One region of the Vibrio misgurnus genome, then DNA from elsewhere that is predicted to be linked to it. Evidence: riboswitches for the same ligand, from Rfam matches in the RefSeq annotation. Region 1 holds a riboswitch; each other region holds the start of a gene.
The links. Region 1 has a riboswitch for cyclic di-GMP ahead of OOK74_RS06605 (TfoX/Sxy family DNA transformation protein). Riboswitches for the same ligand answer to the same signal wherever they lie in the genome.
Positions count from the first base shown of each region.

Region 2: another riboswitch for cyclic di-GMP. It lies ahead of OOK74_RS11870 (glycosyl hydrolase family 18 protein); the one in region 1 lies ahead of OOK74_RS06605 (TfoX/Sxy family DNA transformation protein).
Region 3: another riboswitch for cyclic di-GMP. It lies ahead of gbpA (N-acetylglucosamine-binding protein GbpA); the one in region 1 lies ahead of OOK74_RS06605 (TfoX/Sxy family DNA transformation protein).

Region 1 is NZ_CP113241.1:1,402,587-1,409,817, forward strand. Features, by position in the region: gene mukB (chromosome partition protein MukB) at 1-477, opposite strand, end outside; gene mukE (chromosome partition protein MukE) at 474-1,232, opposite strand; gene mukF (chromosome partition protein MukF) at 1,213-2,550, opposite strand; gene cmoM (tRNA uridine 5-oxyacetic acid(34) methyltransferase CmoM) at 2,547-3,344, opposite strand; gene elyC (envelope biogenesis factor ElyC) at 3,461-4,276, shown strand; gene purR (HTH-type transcriptional repressor PurR) at 4,681-5,691, shown strand; cyclic di-GMP riboswitch class I at 5,850-5,935, shown strand; gene OOK74_RS06605 (TfoX/Sxy family DNA transformation protein) at 6,050-6,637, shown strand; gene OOK74_RS06610 (alpha/beta fold hydrolase) at 6,791-7,231, opposite strand, start outside.
Region 2 is NZ_CP113242.1:104,252-111,482, forward strand. Features, by position in the region: gene mscL (large-conductance mechanosensitive channel protein MscL) at 313-723, opposite strand; gene yjjG (pyrimidine 5'-nucleotidase) at 1,008-1,682, shown strand; gene OOK74_RS11870 (glycosyl hydrolase family 18 protein) at 1,793-4,411, opposite strand; cyclic di-GMP riboswitch class I at 4,464-4,555, opposite strand; gene phnX (phosphonoacetaldehyde hydrolase) at 4,998-5,810, opposite strand; gene OOK74_RS11880 (aspartate aminotransferase family protein) at 5,820-7,217, opposite strand.
Region 3 is NZ_CP113242.1:574,117-581,347, reverse strand. Features, by position in the region: gene rnb (exoribonuclease II) at 1-61, shown strand, start outside; gene OOK74_RS14360 (DUF3024 domain-containing protein) at 193-549, opposite strand; gene OOK74_RS14355 (phosphate ABC transporter substrate-binding protein PstS family protein) at 749-1,585, shown strand; gene OOK74_RS14350 (MaoC family dehydratase) at 1,684-2,355, opposite strand; cyclic di-GMP riboswitch class I at 2,766-2,877, shown strand; gene gbpA (N-acetylglucosamine-binding protein GbpA) at 2,980-4,437, shown strand; gene OOK74_RS14340 (hypothetical protein) at 4,552-4,932, opposite strand; gene araH (L-arabinose ABC transporter permease AraH) at 5,103-6,092, opposite strand; gene araG (L-arabinose ABC transporter ATP-binding protein AraG) at 6,110-7,231, opposite strand, start outside.

The DNA of each region.
Region 1 (7,231 bases):
CTGGCTGACCGCCTCTTTCACTTCATTGATTTGACGAACCCGCGCGTGCTTATCCGACACGGTTTCAATCAAGATATCGGTCGGCTTGATATGGCTTGGCAAGCCTTGGATCAAGAACGGCTTGATATCGACTTTCTTATCACGTCCAGCCACTTGTTGTAGCTTGACCGCAAACAGTAGCCGTTGGTTACGTGAGTTGACCACATCCAGCGCAGCGTAACACGCGCCGGCTTGCAGTTTGCCGTACAAGCCTTTATCACGTGAGGCGTGTGAGCTACCCGCTTCGGTAGTGTTACGGAAATGGAGCAGGCTTTGGTCTGGGATCAAAGCGGTAATAAACGCCGCCATGGTGGTCGACTTACCGGCACCGTTACCACCCGATAAGGTGGTCACTAAATTATCAATGTCAAAAGTACGTGCAAAGAAGCCGTTCCAGTTGATCATGGTTAGCGATTGATATTTACCTCGTTCAATCATGCTTCATCTTCCCACTCGGTTTGCTCTTCATCGTACTCGCTGGCTGCATGGTACTCACTGGCTGAGTTGTACTCATTGACTGAATGATGCAGCAGGCTTTGTTGGCTCGGCTCTGGAGTATGCACCACCGCTTCACCATCACGGATCAGGCGCAGCTGCGCCTCACGCACATCACCACCCAAACGCACGTCTGCACCAAAACGAAATACTGCTTCAGTAATGCGAAATTTGGCCGTATCACCAATGGTGATCACCATGCCAAGGCGACGTAAACGACGCAGCGAAGTGCGCACTTTTTCAAATAATTTTTCACGGTCCAGATCTGAGCCGCTGGCACGGTTGGTGACCAGCTTCATTAATTTCTTCTCTTCCACCAGCGTCAACAGCTCATCGTACAACTCTTGGTTGGTGAAAATGCCTTCATGGGCCAAACGCTCGGGGCTCAAATACAGAAAACACAGCACTTTACCGACCAGCATATCCAGCTCAGACAGTACACTGCGGTTAATCAGCGAGCTTGAACGAGGACGCAGGTAGAAAAAGCCTTCTGGCGCGCGCACCAGTTCAGTGTGATAACGTTGGTAAAACAGCGCTAAATCCAGCTCAAAATCAGACAAAAATGCGTGATTATCCAGATCATCACTGGCCACATGCCGCCCCGCACGCAACAAACTATCGAGTGCTGGAAACAGCGGATTGGCGATCGCTTTGGCCAGATTCTCTGGCATGTATTGATTAATATCGGTCGATGACATTCGCTTGTACCTTTGCGCCAAAATCGTTAATCGCTGTCCAGTTCGGCTGGATAGCGCGGTAATCAGACTCGGAGTAACCGAGCCTCACCGCTTGGTCGACAACCATTCGGGCTAAATCAAAATGATGAGTGCGTGGATGACTGGCTAAGTAGTCGCGAAGTACCTGGGCTAAATCCAGCGCGCTGCCCTGCTCTTTATGCACTTTCAGCATATGGCTAATTCGCTCAGCCAATTCGTCATTCACTTGTTGCAGTGGTTGGTATTCCACCTCGGTAGGCACTTGGCCGGTGACTTCATCATCACGTAGCGCCAGAGTCTCATCACGCAGATCCGATAAACGTTCGGCCTCAGCGTAAGTGAGGTACCAAGGCTGTTCAAAATAGTCGCTCAACGATTGACGCAGGCGCTGGCTAAACGCCCGATTCTGATCCATGTCAATCGCGGTACGAATAAACTTATGCACGTGGCGGTCGTAGCCGATCCAAAGATCGATCGCCTGCTGTCCCCAACTGGTAATCCGATCGAGCTTCATCTGCAACGCAAACAGCGTCTCTTCGATAAAGTCCAATTCCAAATTGCCATACACGCACTCTTGGAGATCAAGAATTTGGGTTTGCAACTCATCGCCCGCCGCTTGCAGAGTATCTTGCAGCTCTCGCAACGTCGCCGAGGTTTCCGACAGCAAGGCTTCACAGTTGTTGATCGCATCGCGCCAATCTTTATTTAACAGCTCGGCGATCTGCTGTTTGACCGACTGTTGCTGCTCATCCATCACTCGCTGGTTGAGATCGATGCGGTCAAAAATTTCACTGACCGAATATTTGAGCACCCCAAACACGTTTTTGCGCCAGTGTGCCGCATTGCCGCCCTGCTGCGCCGATTGCAACGCTTTGGCCATTTCATCGGCCACCATCGAGAGCTGGATCGATAACTTGAGTTTGGAAAATTGACGATGCCGCACGTAGTAATCGGAGATACCGATCGCTAAAGGCGTTAACCGATACAGGCTCGCGCCTTCGGTCATTTCGCTGGTAAAGCGGCTCAGTAGTCGCTGCTTAACCAGATCATTAATCGCATTATTGGCTCGAAAAGCAGAAGCTTCGCCCGACTCTGCAAACATGCGTGTGACTATCGCAAATGCATCGTGCAGTTCCCCTTCGCCGAGCTCTTCATCAAATCTTTCGTTACCGAGCACCGCTATCGCCAGCAAAAATGCCAAGCGCTCAGTCGGTAGATTCAATGAGAAGTCATACTGTTTGACCCAACTGACCAATTCGTCGATCGGTTTTTGCACAGTATCCTGAGTAAACTCACTCATTGTATTTCCTGTTCTTGTTTTTTCTGAGCCCATACATGAATGTATCGGCCCAATGAGAGGTAAGGCTCCTGACGGCAGAATTTGCGCTCCAGTGCGAGCAAATCCTCATACTGATATTCGCCCATGTTTTTCATGTTGCCGATGTAATCACTGAAACAGCGAATACCGGATTTTCCGCAGATCTCAAACCCCGCCTGTTCGATCCATTGGTAGACCTCTTCAGGGCGTAAGCCTTGCTGCGGTTGTAATTTGAATCGTTTACGGTGTGGCATATCTTCTAGCACGTGTGGAATGTTGCCACACACCGCATTCTTGTAAACTAAACCGTGATAGTTGTAAAACATCACCGATGCCATACCACCGGGTTTAACTTGTGCCAACACGTTTTGTAACGCAGGCTTAGGATCGGCCAGCCACTCCATCACCGCATGAAATAACAACACATCAACCGGTTCGCTAAGATGCTGTTGAATGGTCTGCACCGATGAGTGAACCAACCGATACTGCTCACGCAGGCCTTGGTTGGCAATCTCTTGCTCAGCCAATTGCAACATTTGTGAAGAAAGATCACATAAAGTGACGTGATGACCAAGCCGAGCGATTTTTTGCGAAAGTTGCGCCAAGCCTCCCCCTGCATCCAATATGTGCAAAGGTGCATTTGATGCATTGAATTGAGCGAGTAATTGCTGCAAATCTTCCCAAACAATGACTTGGCGGATCTCGCCTTTGTCAGAGCCGTAAATATTTTTTGCAAATTTGTGGGCAATATTGTCGAAATTACGGTCTTCAGTCACAGTAGCTTGAGTTATGATAATCCATCGTGCCCGCTATTCTGTCACAGGAATAGCAGGAATAAAGAGGCTTCGACTCTTTTTATATTCAAGTGCTGTTTTTTCGGACTGTTTTCACTATGTTTGAGCTGAAAAAAATTTTTTCTTCGCTGTTGATGCCATTGCCAGCGCTGCTGATCCTTGGTTTTCTCGGCTTGATGCTGATCATGTTCACTGCCAAACGCAAAACTGGCTGTCTGGTGGTTTTATTCTCACTCTCTGGATTGTTTCTGGTCTCCTTTCAACCGGTTGCCACTCGTTTATTAATGCCACTTGAGCGCGCTTACACCGCCTTTTTACCGGTCGAAGGCTCGCTCGATTACATAATGGTGCTCGGCAATGGTCATGTTGTGGATGATGATATACCACCGACCTCGGAACTCACTCGCGCGGCATTAATGCGCTTAAGTGAAGGTATTCGTATTTACCGCATGTACCCAGGTTCCAAATTAATTCTCTCCGGCTATGCCGGCGGCAGTGAAGTCAGCCACGCGCGGATGATGGCGCGAGTCGCCCTCGCGCTTGGCGTACCCAAATCCGATATTATTTTGCTGGAAACCGCCAAAGATACCTGGGAAGAAGCGCGCCAAGCAGCGGCATTTGTGCAGCAAAAGCGTATGGTATTAGTAACATCGGCCAGCCACATGAAACGCGCCATGCGCGAATTTCAATCAGCAGGTCTAACCCCGATTGCGGCACCGACCAATTACTTAGGTCATCTGAATATTATTCAGCCTTGGGACAAGTACATTCCAAAATCACGCTATCTTGAACAAACTGAGCTATTTTGGTACGAAAGCTTAGGGCTACTGTGGCAAACGCTACGCGATAGCGTGGTGGGTGATGCCAGTCCTGCACCTGAAACGAAACCGGTCAATGTCACGCTGGCCGATTAACCACCGGTTATGCCTTAGTCTGTTCGACTCGCAACAGCGATAGTGCACATTCGCTATCCTGTTGCGATTGCGGATTGATTTAAGGTACAAGGTCAATAAGCTATCACTGCTAGACCTATCAATTCAGAAATAAGTTACCGTTTGATGAATGAATTTGATTGCAGTTGCTGGCGGCGCAGTCTAAAATTCACCCGCAAATGATAAAACCAATATGATTGTAAACCGCTGTTTTTCGGCGGTTTTTGTATTTTATTACTTTAGGCATCATGATTGTTACGCCCAAGATACGTTATGTGTGGTGACTCGCACTCCAAGTATCATAGCTTGCTCAATCTCGCCTTACCTGCTGATTTAATTCACCAATAACATTCGCTGACATCAGCAGTCATCGATAGGAACACTCTATGGCTACGATAAAAGATGTGGCGCGCCTTGCTGGTGTGTCAACCACCACCGTTTCCCACGTGATCAACAAAACTCGCTTTGTGGCAGAAACCACCCAAGAAAAAGTGATGGAAGCGGTGCAACAACTTAACTACGCACCAAGTGCTGTGGCACGCAGTTTAAAGTGTAATACCACACGCACGATCGGCATGTTAGTGACTCAATCGACCAATCTCTTCTTCTCTGAAGTGATCGATGGGGTGGAAAGCTACTGTTACCGCCAAGGTTATACCTTGATCCTATGTAACACTGGCGGCATTTATGAAAAACAGCGAGATTACATTCGGATGCTCGCCGAAAAGCGGGTCGATGGTATTTTGGTGATGTGCTCTGATCTCACCCAAGAACTACAAGCCATGCTGGATGTGCATAAAGACATTCCGAAAGTGATCATGGACTGGGGGCCTGAAACTTCCAATGCGGATAAGATCATTGATAACTCAGAAGAAGGTGGCTATCTGGCGACCAAGTATCTGATTGAGCACGGACACCGCGACATTGCTTGCTTAAGTGGTCATTTCATCAAGGCGGCCTGCCAAGAGCGTATTCAAGGTTTTCGCCGCGCAATGGCAGAGGCCAATTTACCCATCAATCAAGATTGGATTTTAGAAGGCAACTTTGAGTGTGATACTGCGGTGCTAGCGGCCGATAAGATCATCGCGATGGATAAACGCCCCAGTGCTGTATTTTGCTTTAATGACACGATGGCGTTAGGTCTCATCAGTCGCTTACAGCAAAAAGGGATCCGCGTGCCAGAAGATATGTCGGTGATTGGCTACGACAATATTGAATTGGCCGAGTATTTCTCGCCGCCATTAACCACGGTGCACCAACCGAAACGCCGCGTAGGTAAAAATGCGTTCGAAATCTTACTGGAACGGATTAAAGATAAAGAGCATGAACGGCGAATTTTTGAAATGCATCCTGAAATTGTCGAACGGGATACCGTAAAAGACTTGACAAAATCCTAACTTACTTGAAAATTCACACCATCTATATTTGAAAGCTTGTCACATAAATCTGACAAACCTCATATAGAAAGAGTAGGATTAGTTCTGCGTATTCTCATAATTGAAACATTAAACTGTGAGAATGCGCTAAGAATGACTGATTTTTATCAGGAAGAATGTCACGCACAGGGCAAACCATTTGAAAGAGTGGGACGCAAAGCCTCCGGCCTAAACCAACAACTTGGTAGGTAGCGGGGTTGCCGATGGCAAAAATGCATACAGGCTGTTGACTGATTATTGACACCTTGGCTGCATGTTTTTGCTAATTTTCTCGGGCCTGATTTGGTGGCGTAGGTAACAATACTCCGAGACTAACAGCATGGATAAACCAGTATTAAAAGATTCAATGCGGCTCTTTGAGCAGCTAGGACGTGTGAAATCTCGTTCAATGTTTGGTGGCTTTGGTATTTTTGTCGACGATACAATGTTTGCACTTGTGGTCAACGATACGCTGCACATCCGTGCCGATGAAGCCTCGATTGAAAAATTCAAACAACAAGGTTATGCCCCATACGTTTACAAAAAACGTGGCTTCCCTGTCGTGACCAAGTATTACGCTCTGCCTGACAATTGCTGGAGTGATCCAGCCTCAATTCTAACTGAAGCTCATACCGCGCTTGATGTGGCTAAAGCAGAGCGTGAAACGCAAGCCCAAACCAAACCTGACCGTTTAAAAGATCTGCCTAACCTGCGTTTAGCGACCGAAAGAATGCTCAAGAAAGCCGGCATTGAAACGGTCGCCTCTCTCCAATCCAACGGCTCTGTCGCTGCCTATAAAGCCATTCAGCGTACTCATACTGCCGAGGTGAGCTTAGAGTTGCTGTGGGCCTTAGAAGGCGCAATTGAAGGTAAACACTGGTCGGTGATCCCACAGCAGCGCCGTGATGAGCTGTTAAGCCATCTCTAGATTAGTGTGATGATAACACTCACCGCGTCAAGCACAGAGTTCGCGACATAAATACCCAACCCGCGCCAATCATGGCGCGGGTTTTTTATTGCTCAATCACTCATCGGTATACCGGCCGCCGTTATCGTGATCAGCTAGGGCTAAATGCCGCGCTTAACGGATCTGACGCTGAATAAACTCGATTGAATGCTGATTGAACAGCTCCGGCTGCTCAACATTACACACATGCCCACAATTGGGGATCTCGTACAGCTCACTTTGTGTGTGCAGCGCCACCATCTCTTTAACCGGATGAATGAACATGTAATCTTTCTCACCCATCAGATATAAGGTGGGGATTGGCAATTCACGGTCACGGAAATAACGCATCAAAGGATTAACTTCAGCGGTTAAAGTGAACCAACGTTTAAACTCTTTTTGACACAGTTTTTGCGCTTCACGAATAAATAGATGACGTGACTCTTTTTGGCTACGCTGTGGCATCACAACGTAAGCAAACAGTCGATATAACCACATGTAAGGGATGATATGTTTGCTCCAATGCCCAAGCTTAACCAGCACTTGTGAACGAGTATTGAGCCGCGTGACTGCCCC
Region 2 (7,231 bases), on a different replicon from region 1:
AGATGTTAGGTAAGCAGCGTGGTGGGTACGCGGCAAGATGAGCCTGATGTTTATTCCCTACTTGAAGCTGCAGTGATGTTGGCTAGGTTGGTTCACCCCAGTCAGATAGTTTGTCTATGCTCATGGGAACTCACTCACTTGCCGCCTACCTGCAACGCCAAGTGGTTTGGGTATAGTGAGCAATAAAAATAGCGTTGACGATCAACGTCGACGCTATTTTTGCAAGTCGGCGAGTGGGATAAATTAAGCGAGCCACAGAAATAATCGAATTTGTTTCTGGGTTGGCTTGGATCCTACCGGTGAAAAACGAGTTTATTTATCTTGCTGTGCTTTTAATAAATCACGGATTTCGGAGAGTAGTTGCTGATCTGGGGTCGGCGCTGGTGCAGCTTTGGGGGCCTCTTCTTCCTTACGTTTCAAACTATTGATCGCTTTTAGCCCCATGAAAATCGCAAACGCAATAATGGTAAAGTCGACCACGGTTTGAATAAATTTACCGTAGGCAATGACCACCGCCGGTGCATCACCTTGGGCCGCGAGCAGTACCATACTGAGGTCGCTAAAATTCACCCCACCTAAAATAATACCAATCGGCGGCATAATAATATCGGCCACAAACGATGAGACGATTTTGCCAAATGCAGCACCAATAATGATACCCACTGCCATATCAATCACATTGCCGCGCGATGCAAACGCTTTGAACTCTTTGAGTAAGCTCATGAGATTCCCTCCAAACTTGAATGAGATGTTAATATTAGGATGCAACGCGATCAGGAAAACCGAGTGGTTTTGTGCTGTCTGTTACCTTATCAAGCTTAGAAGTGCTTCAAGATTCTTGCCATTTGATAGTGAAAATTTTTTGTAAATCAACTGTTAATCTTAAGTGAGGCAACCATCTCACTTATGGTTGATCATTTGATGCGATGGCGCACCCGTATTCATTCTAGCTAAAAAACACTACACTGGCGGCGACTACACTGGCGGCAAAGAGTTGGGAGAGCCTTATGCAGTACGATTGGATTTTATTTGATGCCGATGACACCTTGTTTGATTTTGATGCGTTTAAAGGGATGCAACTGATGTTTGCCCGTAAAGGTGTGCAGTTTACTGAGCTGGACTTTCAGCAATACCAAGCGGTCAATCAGCCGTTGTGGGTCGAATACCAAAACGGCGAGATCACCGCCGACCAGCTTAAAGAGACCCGTTTTGCCAGCTGGGCCGCTAAGCTAGAGACAACCACCGCAGAACTTAACCGCGCATTTTTACAAGCGATGGCCGATATTTGCACTTTACTGCCCGGAGCGATGGAACTGATGCAAGCGCTGCAGGGTAAGACTCGCTTGGGCATTATTACCAACGGCTTTACTGAGCTACAAGCGGTGCGCTTAAGCAAAACTGGCATGAGTCACTTTTTTGAGCACATTGTGATTTCCGAGCAAGTTGGGGTCGCCAAACCGGATGCCGGGATTTTTGCCCATGCTTTGCATCAAATGGGCAATCCGGATAAAAAGCGTGTTTTGATGGTAGGGGATAATCCGCATTCAGATATTTTAGGTGGTTTGAATTTTGGTATTGAGACTTGCTGGTTGAATGTACATCAGCAGCCTAAACCGGAAGGGATTGTGCCGCATTATGAAGTTGCTTCGCTCGATGAGCTGAGAAAGATTTTGTTGGCTTAACCAGATCTGGGTGAGGTTGATAGTCAGTATGTTAAAGCAATGGTCATAAAAGAGGAGCGCATTTTGCGCTCCTTAATCTGTGACTGCATCTGTAGCTGTGACGCGGTCAATTAATTACATGATGCTTGACCAATGTTGACCCATACATCGGCAGTGCCTGGTTCATCACCTTGTGTCCACCATTTTGCTTGCCAACGCGAGCCATTATGGTTGGTTTGATCGGTGCCGCTATAAGCAATACCCGCCGACCATGGTAACTCAACGTTAGACACGAGTTGCCATGCTTCATTGCTCGGTGTCGGCTCAGAGCCTTGTACCCACCATTTGGCGGTGTAAACTAAACCATTGTGACTAATCGTTTCGTTGGTATACACAGTCGATGCATTCCATGCTGGATAGTTACCGGCATTAGGATCGGTCACTGCGCATTGGTCGTCGCCGGTTCCGCCATCTTCAATATTTTTCACCTGCACTTGAGTGGCCGCCGTAGCTGACGCTTCACCATCATTCACGGTAACTTCAATTGTGAATTGAGTATCGGCATCGACCTCTGGTGCGCTAAGGGTTACTGAACTTTCATGACCACCATCCAGTAGCACAAACTCACTTGGAATACTCCATGTGTAAGCTAGGGTGTCGCCATCAGCATCATACGCGTTGGCAGTCAGGGTAAACTGCGCTTGCTCATTGACATAAGTGACAGGAGATAGCGTCACGGTTGGCGCTTGATTACTCGCCGCAGCTTGGTTGGTGATCACCACGCTGTCAGTCGAGGAGGCCCCTTTCGGATCCGTTACGCTAAGGGTAAAGGTGTACGCCTGATCGATCTCTGTGGCAGGAACCTCAATGCTGGCTTGCGCGGTATGATTATTAGAGATGGTCAGTGGATTACCGCCGGTTTGTGCCCAATGGAAAGTCAGCGTTTCACCTTCAGGATCGCTAGACTGTGAACCATCTAATGTAACAGTGATTGGACCGGTAACCGTTTTATCCGCGCCGGCACGAGCAATTGGTGCTCGGTTTTCTGGTTCAGTTGAACCATCACCATGGCCTAAACCTTCATGCATGGCATTGAGTAAATCACCATTATCTGCATCCATCTCCCAGTGGAAGATACCGCCCATACCTTGCTGCATCACATATTGAGCTTTGGCTTTGATTGAGCGTGGATCATCGTAGGTGATCAAATCACCGGTTGAGGCTTTAAACAGGTACGGCGCTTCAGCCGCTTGGTCATAACCGTATTCAAATCCTTGACTTGCACCGTGGTTATTGACGATATCGCGATAATCCACCACGCCATTTTCCCAAGTGCCTTTAATTGGGCCAGTCGCAACGCCAGTAAATGGATTACCATTGGTGTAGTTGTGTACACCGGTCCAACCACGTCCATAAGCGGCTGCGCCAATCACCAGTTTTTCCGCTGGAACACCTTGTTCTAGTAACAGCTCGACACCGCGCGAAGCGTAGTATTTGGATGCCGATTCGGCGCTGTTGACGCTAGACTGATGTAGTCCGGTTTGATGGTTTAATACGCTGTTATCCCAAGCTCCATAGAAGTCGTAAGACATCATATAGATGTTATCAAGGTATTTAGCCGCTTCAGCATAATCAACCACTGCCAGCTTATCGTAACCGACGTTAATCGCTGAAGTGAGCTCATAGTAGCGGCCATTTTTGCTGCCCAGCTCATCAAGCATGGTACGTAACTCTTTAAGAATTGTTACATACAGCTCACCATCGCGCTCTTTATCGCCAAGATTTGGGTTAGCACCGCCACCGCCTGGGAATTCGAAGTCAATATCGACCCCATCGAAAAATTTCCAAGTTTCGAGGTATTCACGGACTGAGGCAACGAAGGTATGTCGTTTCGCATCGTCGTGCATCAGGAAGAACGGATCAGACAGCGTCCAACCGCCAATCGATGGCAGAATTTTTAGATCGGGATTGGCTTTTTTCGCCGCCATCATTTGTCCAAAGTTGCCTTTGTAGGGAGCAGACCAACCTTCAACACCAAGTTGTGGTTTTTGAATTGCTGCCCATGGGTCGTGGATTGCCACTTTAAAATCGTCACGGCCAGCACAGGCGCTTTGCAGTGCTTGGAAAGATCCATCGATAGTTTTGAGCGAGTCATTGATGCCATCGCCGCCACAGATTGGCACAAAACCGTAAAGAATGCGGTTTAGGTTAGCGGTCGGTACTTTATCCATCGGATAATTACGGCCATAAACTCCCCACTCAACAAAGTAGGTACCGACAATTTTGCCCGATTGATTCTGGTATGGTTGGTTGTTTTCAGTCCAAATGGTCGACATGGGTTCTAAATGGCTGCCATCGGTATCGGCAATGGTGAGCAACTGGGTCTCTGAGCGACTGGTGCCGTCTTGGTTTTCCAGCTCCACCGCCATATTATAGCGGCCACCTTTACTCATTTTAAACACCGCTCGGTTGGCGGAGGCTGCACCTTCCCAAACCACTTGATCATCGAGCAAAATCCGCGCGGTTTGCGCTGCATCGCCAGACCATACATCCCAAGTGACTTCAATGCTGATCTCATCATGTACCGCTTTAACCAGCTTTTCATAAGCGACTTGCGATTGATCAACTTCGACTAGTGCGTAAGTGTAATCGCCCCAGCCTAAGGTTGGTTTACCCGGCGCAGCAGCGAATACGCTGGCGCTGGTGAGCGCCGTTAAAATAGACAGGGAGAGCATAGATTGTTTAAGCATAAACATAACCTTGATGATTAACCCATAAGATCATCAAAACAACCATTGGTTGATTTGCAACCCCGCTACCATAGAGTGCAATAAGCACTCGACAGGCCGGAAGCTTTGCGTCTCATCTTTTCAGATGATTTGCCAAATGGATATGATTGATAAACAACAAACATAGACAACGGCTTAACAGTGAGTCCGCTAGTTTATGTGTAAAAAATGCTTTTTTAAGCGTTGGTTATGATCGCACAATCAAACCAAGCCAAAAGTCGCTGCGGATTATCGCCGTTGCAAAGCCATAGATACAAACGATTTGCTGTGATACTTATTCAAAAAAACGGAAGTGGTTGATGAACTTTTCGTTGAATAATAACTGCGTCGAATAATCGTGATGTGAATAGTTTTTTCTCTAGGTAGGAGTTAACACTACGGCATCATTTCTGCTATGGCTAAGCAGTTTGTTTTTACACCGTTAGTTTGAGCGTGAGGGCGTGGGTGAGTGATATCTGCGCCGTGTATTGGGGCAAAAAACCTGCCGTAGCAGGTTTCTGAGTCAGAGTGTGAATGGCTTCATTCGACCATTGACCGCACAGCGAGTTTAAGGTTGCTCACCGGCTAAGAGTCGGCGTTCAATGTCGGCTAGGGCGGCTGGTAAATCGGCAATTGTATCAATTAAGTAGTGAGGTTTACCTAGTTGCAATTTAGCGCTGGCGCGTTCACGGGCCGCTTGTAGCGTTGCCGCGTCGGCATTTTGATACTCTTCGAGGGTTAACCCGGCCTCGTTGCCCGACAGCAGTAAACCCACTGTCCACATGCCGGCATTGTGGCCTTCTTCAATACCTGGCAGCGCATCATCGACTTTGACGCAAGCGCGCACATTGGTTACCCCAAGTTCAATTACATTTTTCAGTGCCATAAAGGGGGCTGGTCGGCCGCCTTGCGCTAAGTCATCCGTTGCGACCACATAATCTGGGTGATAACCGTAATCGGCCGCGACCGGGATCAACACATCCATGACTGGACGTGGGTAGCCAGTGCAAGATCCAATCTTAATGCCTTGCTTTTTCAGTTGATTAACCACCTCTAACGCGTGTGGGATCGGCGCTGCGTGATCGGCGACTTTAGCGATTTGCAACGGCATAAAGGCGGCATAAATCGCATCAATATCGCTGGCATCCATGGCACGACCGAATTGATTTTGCCAACGCTCGGCAACGCTCGGTAGTTTGCCAACTGCTTCAATGTGCTGCCATTTACCCAGCCCCATTGGCTCGCGTGCTTCATCAAGGCTGATCGCAAAATCAAAACCTTGTTTGAACGCTTCAACAAAAATCGAGGTTGGCGCAAAGGATCCAAAATCAACAATGGTGCCAGCCCAATCAAAAATAACCGCTTGAATCGGAGAGTGCATAGTGTTTCCTTAATGTGAATAACCCATTTGCTGGCTTACGGCGAGCAAAGCGGAGTGCAAAATATCCAGAGCTTTATCCAGCTCTTGACGGGTGATAATTAAAGGCGGACTGAGTTGCAGAACGTTGCCTTGCGAAACTTTAAAACTGAGCCCATGGGCTAAGCAGTGGTAGAGCACCGCTTCGGCTGCTTGGTGTGCGCGCTGCTTAGTGTGGCGATCGGTCACTAGTTCCAGCCCCCACAGCAAACCGATGCCACGCACATCGCCAATTAAGGCAAACTGTTGCTGCAGCGTAGTCAGGCGTTGGCGTAGGTAAGCACTGTCGGCTTGTACTTTGCCGAGCAGATTTTGCTGCTCAATCACTTCAATGGTGGCTAATGCCGCGGCGCAGCCAAGTGGGCTTTTTTCATGGGTGTAGTGTCCCAATGACACCTGAGCGGCGGTGTTGTATTTTTCTTTGGTGAGTAGCGCGGCGATAGGGATCAGCCCTGCGCCTAACCCTTTACCAATACACAAAATATCCGGTTCAATACCAAAGGCTTGGTGGGTAAACCATTCACCACTGCGTCCCATGCCGTTAGGAATATCGTCAATGATCAGTAATACGTTGTGCTTATCACAGATTTCACGAATTCGCTGCCAATAGGCACGGCTTGGCACTTGCACATCGGTATTGCGTACGGCTTCGGCAATAAAGGCGCCAATGCCGCCTTCTTTTTCGATCACGTATTCCAAATAATCGGCGTAATGTACATCGCTACCATTTTGTTCAGCAAAGGCACCACGGTAAGTGATGGCGGGTGGAATGCGTTCGACGCCGGCCATTAATGGCCCCATGCCTTCACGAAAACACGCTTCGCCACCGACCGAGATAGCATCGAGTGACGCACCGTGAAAAGAGTCCCACAGACTGACCACTTTAAAGTTGCCAGTGACATGACGGGCTAATTTAAGCGCCATGCCAATCACTGAGGTACCACCGGGGGCAAATAACACCCGATTGAGCTCTGGGCCGGCAATTTCGGTTAGTTTTTCTGCGCAGCGCACCGCGGTTTCATGGGTAAAACGGCGGGGCGCAAACGGTAGATCTTGCATCTGTTGGCTAATCTTGGCGATCACCTGCGGGTGACCATGGCCAAGCTGATGAACATTGTTGCCATGAAAATCCAGATAAGCTTGACCCGCAACATCATGCAAATAGCACCCTTCAGCCCCCGCTAACGCATCCAGACAAGGGGTTGACATGGCTTGATGCAGAAAAACCTTCGCGTCACGTTGTAATAAATCGTGGGTTGCTGGGTCATCAATCTGCGCCAACCAAGCTTGCCGTGCCGCGGTGGTATTAATATCCCCCTCGCTGCGCCAATGGGTCGGATTCTCGGTCGGTGAATTCGAGCATAGTTTCATCGCTGATCCCTAAC
Region 3 (7,231 bases), on a different replicon from region 1:
TGCGGATGCCGCCGTTGAAGTTGCTTCTCCAGTTGTCGAGCAGAGTGAGCCACAAGCGTAAGGTACGCTGACCACTCCCCCAGTGATCACAAGGCATTCTTCGGAATGCCTTTCTTTTATCTCGCCTTATCTCGCGCTTCCCTTTTTTATCTCACATTGTTTTTTATCTCACAGAATGTGCTTACTGCGCGATTAGCCCCAGAAATAGCTTTTCGGATCTTTTTCCACTTCACGGATCATCGCGGTCAAATCATGGCTGCGCGCTAAAAAAGGATAAGGGATCCAAGGCTCATCGCCTACAGCGGCATCCGAATCATAAGCATAGAGCTCCCACTGGTTTGACTCTGGTTGCCAAATAATTTTCGCGACCAAGCTTTGATAATCACACTGGGTTGAATCTAACTTGTAGTGGCACCAAATAAACTGCACACCATGATCAATCACCTCAAAGCTCGCTTTCCCAAGCTCAGCCGGCAGGCTTTGATTGCGATAGTTGCACAGTAGCTCAGCGCGGCGCTCAAGCTGTTTTTGCTGCAGATGAACAATCATTTTAACCTCACCACTCAATCAAGGTTGCTCGTATGGCTAACGGTACACCACCATTCTATGCTTGCAAGATGATTTAACAGTAACCATTTTCGATCAATTCCAACGTGATATCGCTAACTCTACGCATAAATTCACATTTTTGTCATACGCTTCAGGTAAGCTGGTTAAGATATTTTTTTGATAATACGGGAGCAACTCTATGTTTAAAATGGCACTTGCCGCCGTTTGCGCAGTTTTCTTTTCTATCAGCACGATGACATTTTCTGTGCAAGCAAGTGAAATTAACGTTTCAGGTTCCACTTCCGTGGCCAGAATCATGGATATACTGGCAGAAGAGTACAACAAGGCGCATCCTGCAACTTATGTTGCCGTACAAGGCGTCGGTTCAACGGCAGGCATCTCACTATTACAAAAAGGGGTGGCGGACATTGCAATGACCTCACGTTACCTGACCGAAAGTGAGGCGCAAAATGATCTGCACAGTTTTACGCTGGCGTTTGATGGTTTAGCCATTGTGGTTAACCAAACCAATCCAATCACCAATTTAAGCCGCGAGCAGCTTTACGGCATCTACAAGGGCCAAATCACTAACTGGAAACAAGTCGGTGGTCATGATCAGAAGATTGCCTTGGTCACTCGGGAGGCCTCTTCCGGCTCGCGCTACAGCTTTGAAAGCTTGATGGGATTGACCAAAACAGTCAATAATCGCCAAGTGTCTGACGTTACTCCAACCGCTTTAGTGGTGAATAGCAACAGCATGGTGAAAACCTTAGTCAACCACAATACCCAAGCGATTGGCTTTATCTCGATTGGTTCGGTCGATAAATCGATTAAGGCCATCCAGTTTGAAAAAACCGAACCCAGCGCAGATAACATCGCTAAACACAGCTACCAACTCTCACGCCCTTTCTTGATTTTGCACTACCCAGAGAAAGCAAGTGAGCAGACCAAGCAATTCATTGCCTTTTTACAATCTGAACCAACCAAAAAATTGATTGTGGAATATGGCTATATTATGCCAAGCAATGAAGAGTAACTTGCCGGATTAAGAAGTGTTCGGAGCAAAAAAGACTAAGGAGAGCTTGTGCTCTCCTTAGTTGAATTTGATTTGTTGTCGTTTGTGATCGTTAGCCACTAAAAATGCAGTTGGATCACTGAAACCACCACACAGCCAGGGCGGCGCACACCTTCAATTTCAACCTTAATTTCACGTTCAATCTCAAGACCTTTTTTGATCGGCGTGACTTTTGATAACGTACTCACCGCCCGCACGCGGTTGCCCGCTTTAACTGGGTATGGGAAACGCACGGAATTAAGGCCAATGTTGACCACCATTTTGGCACTCGGGAATAGCGAATTCTCTTCATCAACACTGTCGGTCAATTTCGGCAATAACGCTAGCGTCAAAAAGCCATGCGCGATGGTCGTTTTAAAGGGAGATTCCACTGCAGCACGCTCAGGATTGGTATGGATCCACTGCATATCTTCGGTGACAGCACCAAACTGATTAATGCGCGATTGATCGACCAGCAACCATTCACCCGTGTGGATCACTTCACCCACTTGATGTTGTAGCTGATCATACACTTGTTGTGCTTGAGGATTGAGCACAATCGGCTCTGGGATGGGAGTCTCTTCATTGGCTGGCAAATGCAAATCTTTCACCCAAGCAAATAGCGGGCGACGATGGGTTTTGCTCAAAATATCATCCCAGTATTCACGTACTGAAGGTGACATCCACTGTTTAAACTCAGTGTGCTTAACCAAATGTTCAGCTCGATGCTTTAGCAGATCAGCGACTCTCATCACAACCTCATTCTTAACCAAGAAGAAATATAAACGTCCTAATTTTGAAGTACTTCACAGTAAGCTGCAATGACTTTCGGGCGTACAGGCGTATTCTGTAAGCAACAAGCTAAATAAAAACAACAAGTTAACAATAAAACATTATTTTATTAGTCTTATCTCGATGAAAGTAATTACACCTTTCATTTTAGCTGCCAATCTCAAAATTGTTGGTGATTCGATCACTATGTTTGAGCCTGAAATCATGTAGGCAAAATCTGACCTTACACCAAGCATTCCCATAGAAAACACGATAATCATTTACATTTAATATCAATCAGTTAAATGTAAAATCATCATGATGAGAGTTTGATTCCATAAATTGGGCACTCAGTGGCTTTCTGGGCTTAATTTGGTTAAATTTGCGCTTGATCACATTTCGGCAAACCACTTGAAAAAGTGGGACGCAAAACCACCGGTCTGTGGCGTTCAAGCCGCTCGTTCAAACACAGGCTTGATCGCTATGATAGCGGGGTTGCCAGCACAGTTTCACTGCGTTGTCGGCTTGCGTTGCTGAATGAACAAAAAAATAACGCCTGACTATCGATCAGGCACAATATGTCAGCCAACAAAAAAGAGTTTGTGATGAAAAAGCAACCTATAATGACCGCTATTACTTTAGCATTATCGGCAATCAGTGGTATCGCCTATGGCCATGGTTATGTGTCAGCAGTGGAAAACGGCGTCGCGGAAGGACGTGTCGCATTGTGTAAATATGCCGCCAATGACAGCGGTGAGAAAAACACCAACTGCGGCGCAATTCAATATGAGCCACAAAGTGTTGAAGGACCGGAAGGTTTCCCAATCTCAGGACCGCGTGATGGCAAAATCGCCAGCGCAGAAAGCGCACTGGCCGCTGCACTTGATGAGCAAACTGCGGATCGTTGGGTAAAACGCCCAATTCAAGCCGGTCCACAAAACTTTGAGTGGACGTTTACCGCCAACCACGTCACCAAAGATTGGAAATACTACATCACCAAACCGGATTGGAACGCCAACCAAGCCCTATCACGTGATTCTTTTGATCTAAACCCATTTTGTGTGATTGAAGGCAATATGGTGCAACCGCCGAAATTGGTTAGCCATGAGTGTATTGTGCCTGAGCGCGAAGGCTACCATGTGATCCTTGCGGTGTGGGATGTGGGTGATACGGCGGCGGCGTTTTACAACGTCATCGATGTCAAATTTGCTGGCGATAGCCCAGTGATCCCAGATTGGCAACAAGGTGGGCAGATCATCCCAACCATGGACCTGAGTATTGGTGATACCGTATTTACTCGTGTATTTGATGCTGCCGGTGAAAACCCAGCTTACCGCACTGAGCTTAAAATCGATTCGCAAACGCTGACCCAAGCCAACCAGTGGTCTTATGCTTTAGCCAGTAAAATCAACCAAACCCAAACTCAGCTACGAGCTGGCCAGCTCAATGGTGATCAGTTTGTGCCAGTATACGGCACTAACCCAATCTATCTAAAAGATTCGAGTGGCTTACAACGGGTTGAAATCGGTTATCACATCGAAGCACCACAGCCAGAATATTCGCTCACCGTATCCGGTTTAGCTGCCAACTACCAGATTGGTGAACAACCGGTGCAACTGGATCTGACGCTTGAAGCGCAAGGTGACATGACCGCAGAACTGACGGTGTATAATCATCATCAGACACCATTAGCAAGCTGGAGCCAAGCCATTAACGATGGTGAAGTAAAATCAGTGCAATTGACACTCAGCGAAGCCAAAGCTGGCCACCATATGCTGGTGTCTCGCAGCAAAGATCGCGATGGCAACTTGCAATATCAACAAACCCTAGATTTCATGCTGGTCGAGCCACAAACGCCACCTAGCGAAGGGGATTATGACTTTGTCTTCCCTCACGGTTTAGATCAATACGTTGATGGCAGCAAAGTGCTGGCTGAAGATGGCGCCATTTACCAATGTAAGCCATGGCCATACTCAGGTTACTGCCAACAGTGGACTACCAATGCGACTCAGTACCAACCAGGTACGGGTAGTCATTGGGAAATGGCGTGGGACAAACTGTAATCCCGCTCTAAAACACAAAATCCCCCAGCCAAGGCCGGGGGATTTTTTATGCCAAGCGGCAAGTGCCACAATTGGCGTTCAGCCAACAGTTAGCCACTCAATCCTGACGGAGTGTTACTCTTCTTCTATCTCACACTCAGTACAACTTTGCAGGGCAATGTCGTGCTCAAACACAATACTCTCGTCACCATCTGCCAGTAGTTCAGCAATTTCATCGGCAACTTCTTGCTCATCTTCCGCATCCACCTGATCCACCAGCTCTTGTTCTGAATAACCAAAGAAATTCAGTAACAAGTAATCCCGCGCTTGCGATTCACTGCAAGTCACGTTTACGGCTAAATCCGGCTCAAGGTTGTCTTGGGCAATCAACTCTGCAACCTGAGCTAAGACTTCCTCTTTCATCGCGGCAGTTAACCAACCAAGATCGGTACTGACTTTGGTGTTTTTACAGTTAAAACAAGGCAGCTGTTCAAAGTAATAGTGAAAATCAGTCATAGATCATTTCTTCTTTAACGTGTTGAGTGATCCGATTATGCGCGATTTTTGGCAAAATACTATCTCAATCCGCCTTAAGTGTCGCAGCCAGCAGTGCTGTAACGCAAAATCCCTCAGCCAAGGCTGAGGGATTTGTTCTGCTTTACCATACGAAATGGCACGAGCCCAACTTAGCCATGTTGATTTTGTTTATAACGATCGAAGATCACCGCCGCGAGTAAGATGATGCCGCGTACCACATATTGTGAGAAAGGTGACATATTCAGCAGGTTCATCGCATTTTCGACCGTGCCCAAAATCAGCACCCCAGCAATCACATAGGAGACTTTACCAATCCCACCTTTCAGTGAAACGCCACCCAAGACACAAGCCGAAATCACCACCAGTTCAAGACCAACCGAAGTCATTGGCTGACCACTGGTCATGCGTGCTGCCAAAATGACTCCAGCCAATGCCGAGATAAATCCCGACACCGTAAAGATGATCATCTTGGTTTTCACCACATTAACTCCAGCCAACCGTGCCGCCTCCTCGTTGCCACCAATTGCTAACGTATTGCGCCCATAGACGGTGCGATTGAGCAAAAAAGCGAACACAGCAAAAGTGATCATGGTTAACCAAATCGGGGTCGGAATACCGAAAATTGATGAATTACCTAAGGCAAAAAAGTTCTCTTCGGTGATCCCGACCGCTTTACCATCAGAGATGATATAGCCCAAACCACGCGCAATTTGCATCGTGGCTAGCGTCGTGATCAAAGCGTTGATTTGTAGTTTGGCAATCACAAAACCGTTGAGTAGCCCAAATGCCACTCCAGACAGTAGACCAGCACCAATCCCAAGCACCACACTACTGGTGGCGTTGATCGCCACCGCAGTCACCACGCCAGAGCAAGCAACAATTGACGCAACCGATAAATCCAAATCACCACACGCAAGGCAAAACAACATCGCACATGCCACCATGCCACTCATCGAAATGGCGAGCCCTAACCCTTTCATGTTGATAAAGGTCGCAAAGTAAGGCACGAAAAATGCGCACAACAAAAACAGGCCGGCAAACACCATCAGCATTCCGAAGCGATCCCAAATACCGGCAAAACTCAAGGTACGTTTCTCATCTTGCGGTGTGAGTATTTTTGTAGAACTCGTTATAGACATAATGATACTCCTTAATGTTAAGCGGCTGCCGCATCGTCCTGATCAAGCATGGCCAGACGAAGTGCGGTTTGTTCGTTAAACTGCTGACGAGTTAATTCGCCAGCCACTGCACCTTCTTTCATCACCAAGATCCGATCAGAAATACCCAACACTTCTGGTAAATCACTGGAAACAACCAGCACCGTTACCCCATTTTCTGCCAGCTTAAAAATCAGTTCATAAATTTCGGATTTCGCTCCGACATCGATCCCGCGCGTCGGCTCATCGAGTAAAATCACACTCATCGCGGTTGATAACCAGCGTCCCAGAATCACTTTTTGCTGATTACCACCAGACAACTTGCCTACCGGTTGATCTAAAGATGCCGCTTTAATATTTAACGCCTCTTTTTGCTTAGTCGCGTTAGAGGTTTCCCAAGCAAAATCGATCAAACTACTCAGTTTTAAGTGCCATGGTCGAGCACTGATATTGGTGTTTTCTTGCAGCGACATAATCGGCACGATGCCATCAGCTTTGCGGTCTTCGGAACACAGCGTGATCCCTAGACGAATCGCATCGCGCGGACTTTTCACGCTGACTTTGACATCGTGTAGATAAAGATCGCCAGCGGTTTTTCTATCCGCACCAAAGATCAGGCGGGTCAACTCGGTACGACCCGCACCGACTAGGCCAAATAGTCCAAGAATTTCCCCTTGCTGAATATCTAAAGATACTGGGGCACTTAAGCCTGGGCCTTCAACGTTGGCTAAACGCAAACCACTTTCGCCTAACTTACGTGGTCGGTAGTTGTAAATATCATTAATTTCACGCCCAACCATTAAAGCCACTAAACGATCATGGGTCAGCTCTGACATCGCATAGAATGACTGCACATGTTGGCCATCTTTGAAAATAGTGATCGCATCGCACAGCTCGAAAATTTCTTCCATACGGTGTGAAACATATAAAATGATTTTGCCGTCATCACGCAGTTCACGGATCACTTTGAACAGGTTTTGGATTTCACGTTGTGACAAGCTACTGGTCGGCTCATCAAAGGCAATAATTTGTGCATTGCGGCTGAGTGCTTTGGCAATTTCCACCATTTGCCATTGACCGATCGACAACGCTTTCAATGGACAAGCAGGATCGAAAGTTTC